DNA from 2 places in the Aquibium pacificum genome. Region 1 is predicted to be linked to the other one. Evidence: predicted binding sites of a transcription regulator. Region 1 holds the regulator's gene; the other holds the start of a gene.

Region 1 (7,675 bases):
CCGCACAGACATCTGCGCGCAGACCGGTCTCAGCGCTTCGACGGTCTCGGCCATCACCGCCGACCTGATCGAGGAGGACATCCTCCGTGAGATCCGCGACGGCGAGGCGACCACGGCGCGCAGGGGCCGGCCGCAGGTGGCACTCGGCCTTAACCCGGACGCAGCGACGGTGGTGGCGGTGGTGCTGTCGATGAACTCGCTTTCCGCGGCCCTCATCGACTATGCTGGCGAGATCGTCGAGGCGAAGCAGAAGCGGCTGGAGACGCTACGGCTATCGAAGGGGGAACTCGTCGAGGCGGCGAGCATCATGATCGGCGAACTCGTTTCCCGGTCGAACAAGAGCGGACGGCGGGTCCGCCGTATCGCTTTCGGCCTGCAGGGCATCACGGATTCGGGTGCGCGCAAGCTCCTGTGGTCGCCGATCACCCCCCACACGGACATCGCCTTCGCCGACCTGCTGGAAGACGCATTCGGCATTTCCGTCACGGTGGAAAACGACTGCAACATGATAGCGGTCGCCCTCCGCGCAAGGCGACCGCAACGATATTCCGAGAACTTCATCGCGATCCTCCTGTCGCACGGGATCGGCATGGGGCTGATGCTGAATGGACAGCTCTTCACGGGCACTACCTCCTCGGGCGCCGAATTCGGCCACATGAACCACATTCCTGACGGCGCGCTCTGCCGCTGCGGGCGCCGGGGGTGCGTGGAGGCATACGCCGGCAACTACGCGATCTGGCGCAACGCCAAGAGTTTGAACGAGGAAGACGCCTACGCGACCGACATTAGCGACGAGGAGATGCTCGCGCTCGCGCAGGCCGCCCGCGACCATCCCGGCCCGGAGCGTGAAGCCTTCCGGCGTGCCGGCGAGGCGATCGGCTTCGGCCTAGGCAGCCTCTTTTCCCTGATCGACCCGGCTCCGGTCGCCATCGTCGGCCAGGGTGCGCTCGCCTTCGATCTCGTGGAGGGACCGATGCTGGAGGCACTCGCCAAGACCGCCGGCGGCCAGCACCACGACCTCCCCAGTTTCGAGACCGAACCGGACGAGATGCCGCTGATCCGGGAGGGTTGCGCCCTGCGTGCCCTCGCCTTCATCGACCGCGAGATCTTCGCAGCCGGCGCAACAACCGTTTCCAACCGCACGGGAAAGGAGGTCGTCTGAGGAAAGTATGCCGCCGGCTGGGGGTGCTCCCTCACTGTCGAACTATGATGGGTTCCACACGACCGTCGGCCGGCCCCGTTCGATGATATGGAAGCGGCCAGACTCGACCCGCTGCCAGGCGCCGGCTTCGCCATCGGGCCAGACGACACGCAATTCGGCCTGACGATCTGCACCCAGCCCCAGATGCCACCAGCCAAGGTGGCCGGACGCATGCCCACCCCCCACGCTTATCTCCCGCCGCATGATCTTGTCACCACGCCGGGTTTCGATCCATGAGCCGATGGCTTCGCGGTTGGGACCGGCTTGCCTGAGTTCAAGGCCGACCCAGTTGCCTTCGGTACCTTCGTTTCGCCATAGCTGCGCCGGCTTCCACCGATTCACGACCAGAAGGTCGAGTTGACCGTCGAGGTTGAAATCCGCAAGTGCGGCGCCGCGCGATATCGCAGTGCTGCCCATTCCAGCTTTGTCCCCGACCTCCTTGAACCGACCGTCGGCTTGCTGAAGCAGGAGGTTGTTCGGATCCTCCGCCGCGAAATCCGGCATCTCCGCCACGTTGCCTTTGGCGATGAAGAGGTCGACGAGCCCGTCATTGTCGACGTCCTCGAACTGTGTGTGCCAAGCGGTGGAGGGCTTTACGTCGTCCCCGATATAGGGACGGTGCGCGGTGGCGCCTTTGGCAAAAGCGATGTCGGCATAGACCGGTTGAGGCTTGCCGGCGTCGACCGAGGCAAGCGTCTGCAGCTTGTTGTCGGCCATGCTGGTCAGGAAATACTCGGGATAGCCATCGAAATCGAGGTCGTAGCTGGCGATCCCCATGCCCCAGATCAGGAGCCGCTTCCATCCGTCCTTTTCGCCGTAGAGAACCGGCGCTTCGTCGGGAGGAATACGCCAGAGCTGCTCCTGGCCGCCCTTGTAGTACTCGCGGTCGTTCGAGACCCGCAGATCCGGCGTGCTGGAGCGGTTCCAGTCGGTGAACAGCATCGACAGCGCGCAGTAGCTCGGTCTAAGCGGAAGAGGTTCCGCGAAACGCGGCTCGCCGTCGGATGCCGGCCGGTGGAGCCAGTTGTCCGTGCAGGAGCCCCAGGGAAACGCTTCCTGAGCGCGATCGATGTAGTTGCCGATCGCAAGGGTCGGGAAAGCGGCGCCTCTTTCCCATGTGGCGGCGAATGCGGTGGACCACGCGTCTCCCCCGTCGAACCCCCACGCCTCGTTGGCACGCTCGAAACGGCAACCGCCAAGGCCGCGCATGAGCACGTTTTCCCCGACGCGAAGCAGAACGACGTCCCGGTTCCCGTCGGAATCGATGTCCAGGGGATAGGCGCCCGAGACCGCCTCCAGTTCAAGCCCGCTTTCCTGCGCCACGAAGCGGAGCGGACCGCCTTGCGCGCTGACGTTCCTGAAGAACCTGGCCGGCGAAGCCCCTCCCGCGAGCAGCGCATCGGGGAAACCATCGGCGTTGCAATCGAATGTGGCGACCCCTCCGCCGACCATGAACTCCCACTCACCCTCATAGATGCTGTCGATCCCGCTTGCCGCGGTCTCTTCGATGAAGTGCGGGATCGTGATGTCATCCTCGGCATACGACGGATGCGAGATCGCAAGAAGCACGAGCGCAACCGTGAAGGGGCGAAGAAGAAGTGACGATCTCATCCTTTCGTTTCCCTCGTCCGTAAGCCATTCACAAAGGCCGCCACGCACCGGCCCTGTTCCAGCCCACGCTCGATTGCGGCGCGGAAGTGAATACCGCCGTAGAGTCTGGATATGCCCGCTTCGTCCGCCGCGTGGCGGAAGCTTCGATACCGTCGAGCCGGCAGACCGTCGGATTCGTGGGTGGCGTCCACGAATTCAAATGGATCTCCGAAGAGATCGGCAAGAACCTCCGCGGCGGCGGCCGACTGCGTGCTGTGGCCGCTCGGGTATTCCGGAAACGGGGGGGTGTTCAGGATAGGGACCCAGCGGGGATCGATGACCCGGCGGATATAGGTAACCGGGCGGACCAGATCGAATTCGTACTTGGCGTGCCAGCAAGCGATGAACGAATCCGAAAGCGCGAGCCCGAGACGGGCGAGTACATCGACCCTTCGCGCAAGCCCGGCGTCTTCCCGATCGAGGATTTGTGTGGCGATCGACATCCAGTGACCGGGCGGTGTCGGTGACAGCATCGGGTCGTCCGACCAGAAGCGGGCGATCGCCTGCTGCTCCTCGCTCAGGCCGTTCACGGTCTCGTAGACTTCGAGCGCTTCCTCATAGAACCTCGAGTCTTTCTCCTCGCTGTATTCCGGCGGCGGGGGAAGCGGGCACGAGGCTCCGTCCGGCATCACGAGGGGCCGGTTCCTGCCCCAGTCGGGGAGGAGCGGGGTCTGCTGCTGCGAGACGAGGCTGGTGGGCACCCAGTGGGCGGGGCCCTCCTTCAGCACGTATGCAAGCGGGAAGCCCATGTTCTCGACGACCGCGCCGCCATCGCCGGCAGACCATGCAAGCACATGCTCCGCAACCGTTCGGCCGTAAGCCTCGCTCCGCGCGACAACCTCTTGGGATAGGCCTCGGGACACCTCTGAAGAGAGCTTTTTTCCGACCGCGGCCATCGCACGCTGTCCCGTTGGCCCCGTGTTGGCGAAGAGGGTGCGAATGGCATGCGACATCGCCGATTCGAGCGCAACCGCTTCATCGTAGGCCGCCCCCGGCTCACGCTGCACGGGCTGCTCGAATTCGTTCAGTTGACCTCCGAGCGACTGCAATTCCCCATCGCCAGAGGCAACCACTTCGAACGCCGTGACGCCGAGATAGGCGAGAGAGCGGCTTGCCACCGGCGGAGAATAGGTCGGAGTGTGCCGGACGAGTTCAAGCGTCAGACGGTACCATGTCTCCAGTACGTCGGCGGCCGAGGTTGTCGCTGGCTGCGCAAAGCTACCGCCTGAAATGGACAAGCAGGCGGCGATTGCAAGAACGCACGTCGCCGCCATTTTGCGGATCGTTCCCATCGGCGCCTCCCAAAAATCGCTCACCGAACGCCGCACAATAAGCATGTCCGGTCTTTGGCAGGCAAGGGGAGCCGGATGCGCGGGGACGAGGTCGCGCCGTTCCAGGCGCGGTACGGACGACGTCAAGCCTCTCGGATCGCGTAACCCGCACCGCGGATCGTGCGGATGACGTCGGGCATCCGACCGTTGTTGACCGCCTTGCGCAGGCGTCCGACATGGACGTCGACGGTGCGTTCGTCGATGTAGATCGTCTCGCCCCACACGTTGTCGAGCAACTGGCCGCGCGAGAAGACGCGGCCGGGATGCTGCATCAGGAATTCGAGCAGGCGGAACTCGGTCGGTCCGAGCTTGATCTCGCTCTTCTTGCGGTAGACGCGATGCGATTCGCGATCGAGCACGATATCGCCGACCTTGAGCACGCTGGAGAGCACTTCCGGCTTTGCGCGGCGCAGCAGCGCGCGCACCCGCGCGATGAATTCCGGCGTGGAGAAGGGTTTCACCAGATAGTCGTCGGCGCCCGTCGAGAGGCCGCGCACGCGATCGCTCTCCTCGCCGCGGGCCGTCAGCATGATAATCGGCAGCCGTTCCGTCTCCGGCCGCATCCTGAGCCGCCTGCACAGTTCGATGCCCGAGATCGCCGGCACCATCCAGTCGAGGACGAGCAGGTCCGGCACGCTCTCCTGCAGCCGGATCTCGGCCTCGTCGCCGCGGGTGACGATCTCGACCTGATAGCCTTCGGCTTCGAGATTGTACTTTAGGAGGACGCAGAGCGGTTCCTCGTCCTCGACAACCATGACCTTTGCCGCAATCATGCCGCGTCTTCCTCAGGCACCTACGCCGGCTACCGCCGTTTCATCGATCTTTGGCCGCGCCATGGGCAATTGTTTGCCAGTCATCACGTAGTAGGCGTTCTCGGCGATGTTGGTGACGTGATCGCCAATTCGCTCGAGGTTCTTGGCGCAGAACAGGAGATGCGTACAGGCGGTGATGTTGCGCGGGTCTTCCATCATGTATGTCAGGAGCTCGCGGAAGATCGCAGTGTACTTGATGTCAATCTTCTCGTCCTCGACGCGTAGCGGGACGAGGGCTTCGGCCTCGCGCGCGACGTAGAGGTCGACCACCTTCTTGACCTGGTGATACACCAGTTCCGCCATGGTTTCGATCGAGTAGGAAAGGCTCGAGGGCGTCGATGTTAGCCCGACCGCGCCGACTCGCTTGGCGATGTTCTTGGCCAGGTCCCCGATGCGCTCGAGGTCGCCTGCCATACGGATGGCACTGACGACGGCACGAAGATCCTGCGCCATCGGCTGCCGGCGCGCGATCAGCGTGATCGCCTTGTCGTCGAGTTCGCGCTGCTTGGCGTCCATGATGGCATCGTCGGAGATGATGCGCTGGGCGAGTGCCGCGTCGGTCGAAAGCAGCGCCCGCGTGGCGTCGTCCACCATCGAGGCGGCGAGTTCGCCCATGTCGCAAAGGAGGCGATCGATGCTCTGAAGTTCCTCGTCGAAGGAGGCAACGGTGTGCTCGCCCATGGTCCTGTCCTCGTATCCTGGTGCCGGATCAGCCGAAGCGGCCGGTGATGTAGTCCTGGGTGCGCTTGTCGTCCGGGTTTGTGAACATCTTGTCCGTCGGTCCTTCCTCGACGAGGTAGCCGATGTGGAACATGGCGGTGCGCTGCGAGACGCGGGCCGCCTGTTGCATCGAGTGCGTGACGATCACGATCGTGTAGTTCTGGCGAAGCTCGTCGATCAGTTCCTCGACCTTGGCGGTGGCGATCGGATCGAGCGCCGAGCAGGGTTCGTCCATGAGGATCACCTCCGGCGAGACCGCGATGGCGCGGGCGATGCAGAGCCGCTGCTGTTGGCCGCCGGAGAGGCCGGTGCCCGGCTCCTGCAGCCTGTCCTTGACCTCGTTCCAGATCGCCGCCTTGCGGAGGCTGGACTCCACCACGGCGTCGAGTTCTGCCTTGTTCTTCGTCAGGCCATGGATGCGCGGACCGTAGGCGATGTTCTCGTAGATCGACTTCGGGAACGGGTTCGGCTTCTGGAACACCATGCCGACGCGGGCGCGCAATTCCACGACGTCGATCTTGGGGTCGTAGATGTCCTCGCCGTCGAGCGTGATCTTGCCGCCGACGCGGGCGATGTCGATCGTGTCGTTCATCCGGTTCAGGCAGCGCAGGAAGGTCGACTTGCCGCAGCCGGAGGGGCCGATCAGCGCCATCACCTGCTTTTCGGGAATGTTCAGGTCGACGTCGAACAGCGCCTGCTTTTCCCCGTAGTGCACGGTGACCTTCTCGCCCCGCATCTTGTACGTGGTGGCGGCGTCCGGGGTCATGAGCTTCTTCTCGACGGCAGCTTCGGTCAACATGTTCATGTCCTTCTACTCCATTACCAGCGGCGTTCGAAGCGCTGCCTCAGGAAGATGGCGATGCCGTTCATCACGATGAGGAACCCGAGCAGCACGAGAATGGCGGCGGAGGTTCGCGCCACGAAGCCGCGCTCGGGGCTGTCGGCCCAGATGTAGATCTGGGTCGGCAGGGCAGTCGAGGCCTCGAACACGCCGGCGGGCGGGCTGGTGATGAAGGCGTTCATGCCGATGAGCAGCAGCGGAGCGGTCTCGCCCAGCGCCTGTGCGAGACCGATAATCGTTCCGGTCATGATGGACGGCATCGACAGCGGCAGGATGTGATGGAAAATCGCCTCGTGCTTCGAGGCTCCGATCCCCAATGCCGCTTCCCTGATTGCGGAAGGCACAGACGTCAGCGCTGCGCGGGTGACGATAATGATCGTTGGCAACGTCATCAGCGCAAGGACCATGCCGCCAACCAGAGGGGCAGAGCGCGGCAATCCGAACCAGCCCAGGAACACGGCGAGGCCCAACAGGCCGAACACGACCGACGGAACGGCAGCGAGATTGTTGATATTGATCTCGATCAGATCGGTGAAGCGGTTCTTCGGCGCGAACTCCTCCAGATAGATCGCCGCGGCGATTCCCGCCGGAAACGAGATCAGGAAACATACCAGGAGAAGCCAGAAGGACCCGGAGATGGCGCCGGCAAGGCCTGCGAGTTCCGGGAACCGGCTGTCGGAATTGAAGAACAGGCCCCAGTTGATCGGCCGCGAGATCGCTCCGTTACGTTCGAGCGCTTGGTAGAAGGCGATCTGCCGGTCGCTCACGCGGCGCTGGCTTTCCGGAAGATCGGTGTTCACGAGACCTTTGGCCAGCTGATCGAACGGGTCCGACAGCGGGACCATAAAGGTCGCTCTCCCGTCGAGCAGCGACGGTTCGGCCATGATGCGGTCCCGGATGAGGAACGGAGCCGAAGACGTGAACATGGAGAAGTAGTCGCGCTCGTCCGACCGCGAGAGTTCACCGATGTCGTCGCGCACAGCATCCCGAAAGACGTTGCGCCAGTTCGAATCCATCAAGTTTTCGCGGTCGAGTTCGGCCGAACTGAAATCGATCTCGATGGTCACCATCGACTGCCTGAAGGCATTGGAGCCGGTATAGACCAGGGTACCGACGAGAA
Region 2 (7,675 bases), 540 kb from region 1:
GCCGCGGCTCGTCCGGCGCGTCGGCCACATAAGGGCGTTCGGGGCCTTCGCGGCATCTGCCGCGATCATCGCGCTGATGACGGGGCTGATCGTCGAGCAGTACACCTGGATATTCCTGCGCATCTTTACCGGCTTCTGCATGGCCGGCGCCTTCATGGTCATCGAAAGCTGGCTGAACGAGAGCGCCACCAACGAGAACCGGGGCACCGTCTTCGGCATCTACATGATGGTGACCTACGCCGCGATCATGGCCGGCCAGATGATCGTCGCGGCCGGAGACGTCACGACCGCCTCGCTGTTCATGGTTACCGGCATCTTCTTCTGCCTCGCGCTCATTCCGACGGCGGTGTCCACGGAAGCGAGCCCGCGGCCCCTGATGAACGTCTCGCTGGACCTCAAGGCGCTCTACCGCAACTCGCCCGTCTCGTTCGCCGGCTGCCTGCTCGTGGGCGTGGCCAACGGCGCCTGGGGAACGCTGGGCGCGGTTTACGGCGCGCGCATCGGTATCTCGACCTTCGAGATCGCCCTGATGATGAGCCTGGCGGTCATCGCCGGCGCGTTCTCGCAACTGCCGGCAGGTCGAATCTCGGACCGGACGGACCGGCGCTACGTGCTTGCGGCGGCGGCTTTCGGCGCGGCCGCGGTGGGACTGTTCATCTTCGTCGCCTCGGCGCGCGGCGGGGTGGCGGTCATCGTCCTGACCGGCGTCTACGGTTCACTGGCCTATGTACTCTACTCGATCGCGGTCGCCCATGCGAACGACCACGCGAGCCCCGAGGATTTCGTCAAGGTCTCGGGAGGCTTGCTGTTGCTCTATGGCTTCGGCACCATGATCGGCCCCGTGATCGGCGCCTTCCTGATGGAAAGGATGCGGCCCGAGAGCTTGTTTCTCACCACCGCGCTCGCGCACCTGCTACTGGCGGGCTATACGCTGCTGCGCATCAGCCGCCGGGCTCCGATCCCGGTCGACGAGAGGGAGATCTTCACGACCCATCCGTCCGAACGCGCGCTGACACCCGAAGCGCTGCGGCTCGATCCGCGCAGCGAGCCGCAGCCGGAACCGGCAGCCGAGCCGGAGAGCGGCATGGGACCGGAGGCGGGGTCCGAGGCGGAAGCGGAAGAGGTGACAAAGGCGCACGCTTGAGTTTGCGGTGCCGTCGGTTAAGCTGTTCGGGTCACCATCCTAAAGCGGGGCATCGGGCAGCAAGATGATCACGGCCGACGCATTCGCCGCGATATCCGACGCCAACCGCAGGTATCTGCTCGAGGAACTGCGCCGCGGCCCCAAGACCGTGAACGAACTCGCCTCCGGCCTGCCGGTCTCCCGTCCCGCCGTATCGCAGCATCTGAAGGTTCTGCTCGACGCCGGGCTCGTCCGGTCCAGTCCGGAAGGGACGAGACGCATCTATTCGATCAACCCGGTCGGCTTCACGCGCCTCAACATCTGGGTCGATCAATTCTGGTCGGAATGAGCGAAGTGAACCGGCGGCTTGGGCACCGCCGGCATTTTCTGGCTGAAGGATCGGCCTTCAGTGCCTCGTCGGGTGCGACTTGAGCTTTTCGATTGCATCCTTGAGCGCCAGCTTGCGGCGTTTCAACTCGACTATCTCAAGATCGTCCGTGGACGGATGCGCGATGGCCTCGTTGATCGCGCGATCCAGATCGCCATGCTTGCGTTGAAGTTCCTCAAGATGGGATGCTAGAGACATGAGTGCTGTTCCCTTTCATCGTTTCGACGCATCGATCAGGAACCGCGTCCCACCGCAGGCCGCGATTCGTGACAACGCCATGACAGTTTGCCACCACCCGCGTCCGGTGTCGAATGCCGCGTGGTAGCATTTTCTGTCGGGGCGAAATGTGATATAGGCCGCGCGTCGGCGGAATACCCGCGACCCTCGCCATTTTTTTGGCGCGCAGACCTGCGCCGGAGAAGCATATATGTCGGACCAGGACCAAGCCGAAGTTCGTCTCGAATTTGCGCGCTTGAAGCAGGAACATGCGGATTTCGACGCCGCGATCAACGCCATGATCGCCACCGGCTGCGACCCCATCCAGATCCAGCGCATGAAGAAGAAGAAGCTGGCGCTGAAGGACAGGCTCACCGTGCTCGAAGACCGCGTCATACCCGACATCATCGCCTGAGGCGCGCCTGCTTGCGGGCTCGAACCGTTTCCGGTAAGGGCCGGCTTTCTCGAAAGGGGCCGGACCATTGACGGATCGCCGCGCCGAAGTCGCCATCATCATGGGCAGCCAGTCGGACTGGGCGACGATGCGACACGCCGCCGAGACGCTCGCCGCGCTGGACGTGCCGCACGAGAGCATGATCGTCTCAGCCCACCGCACGCCCGAGCGCCTCTACGACTTCGCCCGCGGCGCGCGCGCGGCCGGATACAAGGTCATCATCGCCGGTGCCGGCGGTGCCGCGCACCTGCCGGGCATGACGGCGGCGCTGACTCCCTTGCCGGTCTTCGGCGTACCCATTGAATCCAAGGCGCTTTCCGGACAGGACTCGCTACTGTCCATCGTCCAGATGCCGGCGGGCGTGCCAGTCGGGACCCTGGCGATCGGGCGATCGGGCGCCGTGAACGCCGCGCTGCTGGCCGCCTCCGTGCTTGCCCTTTCCGACGACGATCTCGCCGGCAGGCTCGACGGCTACCGCGCCGAACAGACCGCGAAGGTCGCCCAGCGCCCGGCGGACGAGTCATGATCCGTCCGCTGGCGCCCGGCTCGACCATCGGCATCATCGGCGGCGGCCAACTCGGCCGCATGCTCTCGATGGCGGCGGCCCGGCTCGGATATCGCACCGTCATCCTGGAGCCGCAGCCGGACTGCCCGGCCGCACAGGTTTCTAGCAGCCAGATCGTGGCCGATTACGACGACCGCGCGGCTCTCACCAGCCTCGCCGCACAGTGCGACGTCGTCACCTACGAATTCGAGAACGTGCCCGTCGGCGGCGCCAGGATCCTCACAGATCACGTCCCGGTATTCCCGCCGCCGCTGGCGCTGGAGACCGCGCAGGACAGGCTAGCCGAAAAGATCTTTCTCAACCGACAGGAGATATCCACAGCCCGTTTCGTGCCTGTGGATAGCGAGGAAGACCTGGCGGCGGGGTTGGAGGCGTTCGGCGGCGAAGGCGTGCTGAAGACACGCCGTTTCGGCTACGACGGCAAGGGCCAGCGCGTCTTGCGCAAGGACGGCAGGAAGGAGGGCAAGGCGGCCTTCGCGGCGATGGGCGGCGTGCCGCTCATCCTGGAATCGCTCGTCCCCTTCGGCTTCGAGTTCTCCATCATCGCGGCCCGCGGGCAGGACGGTTCCAAGAAGGCCTATGACGCCGTGCGCAACGAGCACCGGGAGGGCATCCTCCGCCGCTCGACCGTGCCGGCGGCCATGCTCACCCACATGGAGGAAGCCGCGCGCGAGGCGACCTTCACGCTCATGGACGCGCTCGGCTATGTCGGCGTGATCGGGGTGGAATATTTCGCGCTGGACGACGGGACCGCGCTCGCCAACGAGTTTGCCCCGCGCGTGCACAATTCCGGCCACTGGACGGAAGCCGCCTGCGCCATCTCGCAATTCGAACAGCATATCCGCGCCGTCGCCGGCCTGCCCTTGGGCGACACGAGACGCCATTCGGACTGCGTGATGGAAAACCTGATCGGCGAGGAGATCGAGCGGATCCCGGACCTTCTCTGGGAAAGCGGAGTGGTTCTGAACCTCTACGGCAAGACGGAGACGCGGCCCGGCCGCAAGATGGGGCATTTCACGCGGCTTTCCTCCTGACGGCGCCATCGCGCAGTCGCCGAATTCGACCGTTCCGGTTGACACGATCCGCGCTTTGCGGCTAAGAGCACGCGACTTTTTCAGAGCGCGCCGCAAGGCGCGTCTTTCACTTATGGCCCGCGCGGGCCGCACAGCACGGGCTGAGACAATGAAGATCAAGAATTCGCTCAAGGCGCTCAAGAGCCGCCACCGGGACAACCGGATGGTCCGCCGCAAGGGCCGCATCTACATCATCAACAAGAGCGCGCCCCGCTACAAGGCTCGCCAGGGCTGATCCGCGGAACGGGCGTTCAGGATAACGCCCGCATCTCACGAGATTTTCACTTTGACGTTCCGCGCCGCGAAGCTAGGTTTCGCGGCATGCGGAACATTTTTGTCTTCTTCCTGATTCCCCTTCTCCTCGCGGGCAACCTTTCGGTCCAGGCAGCGCCAGCCGCCCCGGCAGTTTCGGAGGATGGTCCTTCCCGATTGGATACGCTGTTTTCCGACCTGAAGCGCGAGCGCAACGAGAAGGCAGCCGAGCGTATCGCGCGGCAGATCGGCGCGCAGTGGGCCGATTCGGGAAGCGCCTCGGTCGACCTGATGATGCAGTGGGCGAACGACGCGATGACGGAGAAGAAGTACGACGTCGCGCTCGACTTCCTGGACCAGGTCATCATGCTCCAGCCGGGCTTCGCCGAAGGCTGGAACCGCCGCGCGACTGTCCACTTCATGATGGAAAACCACGCCAAGGCAATGGCCGACATCGAGCATACGCTACGCCTGGAACCGCGCCATTTCGGAGCGCTGGCCGGGCTGGCCGGGATCCTGAAGGCACGCGGCTCCAACGAACTCGCGCTCGATGCCTACCAGCGGGTCCTCGACCTCTATCCCATGCTCCGCGATGCGCAATCGGAAGTCGTCGAACTGGCCGACGAACTGGCGGGCGAAGGCATCTGACGGCGAGGCCGGAATTGCCGGGCCGCCCCGGACCCGCTATCCGGAGCGGATCTCACAGCCGGTCCGCCAGATGAACCTCATATATGCCGCGATCGCATTCCTCCTCGCGCTCCTTCTCATCCTCGTCGGCGTCACGCGGATCGGGGCGTGGCTGATCGAGCGGCGCTATCCGCCTTCCGGAGAATTCGTCACGGTCAACGGCACGCGGATGCACTTCGTCCATGTGCCGGCAGGAAAGGATGCGGACCTGCCGCCGCTGGTCTTCATCCATGGCGCGAGCGGCAACCTTCGCGACCAGATGGTGCCCTTCCGGCCGCTGCTCGAAGGGCGTGCCGAAATGCTCTTCATAGACCGGCCGGGCCATGGGTGGTCGGATCGTGGCCCCGCCGGGAACCTGGACCCGACCGGACAGGCCGGAACCATCGCCGCACTGATGGACGAACTGGGCATTGCCCGCGCCATCATCGTCGGGCACTCCTTCGCCGGGGCCGTCCTCACCGCATTCGCGCTCGATGAGGCGGATCGGACGCAGGGCCTGCTCTTCCTCGCGCCGGCCTCGCATCCCTGGCCCGGGGGCGGCACGGCATGGCACTACGAGGTGACGACGACGCCGGTGATCGGCCGCTTCTTCGCGGAAACCCTGGCCTATCCGGGCGGGAAAATGCAGATGACGTCCGCGATCGAGTGCGTCTTCGCCCCCAACCCCGTGCCGGAGGAGTACGTGACGGAAGCGGCCATCCCGCTGGTGCTGAGACCTCGCGCGTTCCGGGCAAACGCCCGCGACGTCGCTGGTCTCTACGATTTCGTCGACGAGCTCGCGCCGCGCTACGGCGAGATCACCGCGCCGACGATCGTCATCTCCGGCGACAGCGATACGGTCGTCTACGAGGAGATCCACTCGGTGGGGTTGGCGCGCGACATTCCCGCCGCCGAACTCGTCTGGGTGAAGAACCTCGGCCACAAGCCGGACTGGATCGCGACCGATCTCGCGATCGCCGCGATCGAGAAGCTGGCAGGAGAGCAAAGGGACCTGGAGGCGCTCGCGCGGGACGTCGAGGAACGGATCGCCGGGGATCGTTCCGGCCCGAACTGCCGCGACGAGAAGCCGGTGCTCGGGCCGATCGACCAGGCCATGCGATAGAGGGGCGCAAGCCCACTGCCACGCTCGAGCGGGCTTCCGCAATTTCGACCGGGGGTGGAGCGGCCGATCCCAGCTCTTTGTTCGCATCGCGAGCGCACGCGTTCGACAGACGTCGGGCCCTGGCGGCGCGACATTTCCGGGATCTACCCGAGTATCCATGAGCGCCTGATACGGAGGGCACGAATTCAACCGCTTCGTGCGATGTCCCCGGCAACAAAGTGCGCGACCTGATCCTCATATGCCTTCCTGAAGGCCGGACGGGCGCAGGCGCGTTGCTTGTAGGCACGGATGTTCGGATAAGCCGGGGCGTCGGCCCGGCGCGTCTGGCGGAATACGTCCGCCAGCATGATGTCGGCAACCGTGAAGCGTCCAGCCGCAATCCACTCACGGTCCTCCAGGACGGCTTCCATATGCGCCAACCGACTGTCCAGCCAGCCGGTAAGCCCATTGTCCGGCCCTTCTGACCAGCTTAGAACCATCCATGGCACGCTGACCATTTCGATGGAATTCAATGCCGCGATCGTCCATTGCAGGGCATCAGCCTCGCCGACCGGATCCCGCGGCATGAGCAACTCGCTTTTTCTGGCAAGGTAGAGAAGGCAGGCTCCGCTCTCGAAGACCTTTATGCCGGCGTCTTCCAGGAATGGCACCTGGCCGAACGGCTGCCTGGCATAGTGATCGGGTCCGCGATCTTCAAACGGCGTCGTCTTCACCTCGTAGTCGAGCGCGGCCTCCTCGCAGGCCCATCTGAGCCTCAGATCGCGTACCAGGCCGCGCGGCCCGTTCTCACCGCCGGGCACGAAGTCATATGTCCAGATCGTGATCATCTCATTCTTCCAACCCATGGTTTTCAACCCCGCCCGTAGCATGTCTCATCGCTTCAGGACGACGTCGTTGTGGGGCTCTTTCCGGCCGGGCGTCGTGATCAGGCCATCCGAAAGAGCCGCGGGCCTCGGCGCTTCTGCGCGTGGCGGAGTGCCGGATCATTCGCCTGCTCCATTCCGACAAGTGGAGCGGGGATGGATTGCGGCCACGCCAATCGAAGAGGCCGCAGGGCCGTTATCGAACCCGTCTCCTTCTTCACCGACACGGATGCGCTAGCCCGACGGCGGCGCCGAGCCTGCCGGGTCCGTACGCAGGAAAGCCAGGAACGGCTCGGCCTCGGGCGGCAGGGCGCGGTGCTCGGTCTGGGCGATGCGCACGTCGACCATCATGGGTTCGGAATCGACGTCCAGCAAGGCCAGGCGGCCGGACTTCACATCCTGCTCGACGCTCGTCCAGAACGAGCACGTCAGGCCCACGCCGGCCAGGACGAGTTCGCGCAGCGGCGTGTACTCGTTGGTCTGAGCCACGACATTGACGTCGGGCACACCTGCATTGTGCAGCACCTGACGCACCGCGCGGCCAAACATCGAGGGCGGCGGTCCCACGAAGGGAAAGGTGGCGAGCACCGAGGGTGCGATGCGCTTGGCGCCCGCCAGCGGATGGCTCGGCGCGGCGACCACGACAAGCCGGGTCCGGCTGAGGATGTGCGAACTCACCTCCGTGACCGGGTCATAGCTGACGAACTGGCCGATGTCGGCGGTGCCTGACCGGATGTCGTTGATGACGTCCTCGATGGTGCCGATGCGCAGCACGAGTTCGATGCCGCGATTCTGCGACGCGAACTTCGCCAGGTCCGCCTGCATGCGCCGCGCCAGCGACCGCTGGCACGAAAAGACGATGCGTGTCTCTTCCCGCCTCGCCGACTGGTCGAGGCTCTGTTCCAGCGCCCGGGCGGACGCGAGGATCTGCCTGGCGTGGCGAAGCACAAGT

The links. Region 1 encodes PhoB, which activates phosphate uptake and scavenging genes when phosphate is short. Its sites were predicted from a motif close to TGTCATNNANCTGTCAT; they were not measured.
Region 2: the regulator PhoB is predicted to act here: its motif matches at 1,778-1,794, upstream of ABGN05_RS08870 (YdcH family protein).

Annotation. Positions count from the first base shown of each region.
Region 1 is NZ_JBDPGJ010000002.1:1,062,155-1,069,829, reverse strand. It holds gene ABGN05_RS11565 (ROK family protein) at 1-1,162, shown strand, start outside; gene ABGN05_RS11560 (CRTAC1 family protein) at 1,205-2,812, opposite strand; gene ABGN05_RS11555 (vanadium-dependent haloperoxidase) at 2,809-4,143, opposite strand; gene phoB (phosphate regulon transcriptional regulator PhoB) at 4,266-4,955, opposite strand; gene phoU (phosphate signaling complex protein PhoU) at 4,968-5,675, opposite strand; gene pstB (phosphate ABC transporter ATP-binding protein PstB) at 5,704-6,519, opposite strand; gene pstA (phosphate ABC transporter permease PstA) at 6,534-7,675, opposite strand, start outside.
Region 2 is NZ_JBDPGJ010000002.1:521,526-529,200, reverse strand. It holds gene ABGN05_RS08880 (MFS transporter) at 1-1,144, shown strand, start outside; gene ABGN05_RS08875 (ArsR/SmtB family transcription factor) at 1,209-1,472, shown strand; gene ABGN05_RS08870 (YdcH family protein) at 1,530-1,709, opposite strand; gene ABGN05_RS08865 (YdcH family protein) at 1,939-2,142, shown strand; gene purE (5-(carboxyamino)imidazole ribonucleotide mutase) at 2,210-2,707, shown strand; gene ABGN05_RS08855 (5-(carboxyamino)imidazole ribonucleotide synthase) at 2,704-3,780, shown strand; gene ykgO (type B 50S ribosomal protein L36) at 3,929-4,054, shown strand; gene ABGN05_RS08845 (tetratricopeptide repeat protein) at 4,141-4,719, shown strand; gene ABGN05_RS08840 (alpha/beta fold hydrolase) at 4,790-5,860, shown strand; gene ABGN05_RS08835 (glutathione S-transferase family protein) at 6,046-6,687, opposite strand; gene ABGN05_RS08830 (LysR family transcriptional regulator) at 6,958-7,675, opposite strand, start outside.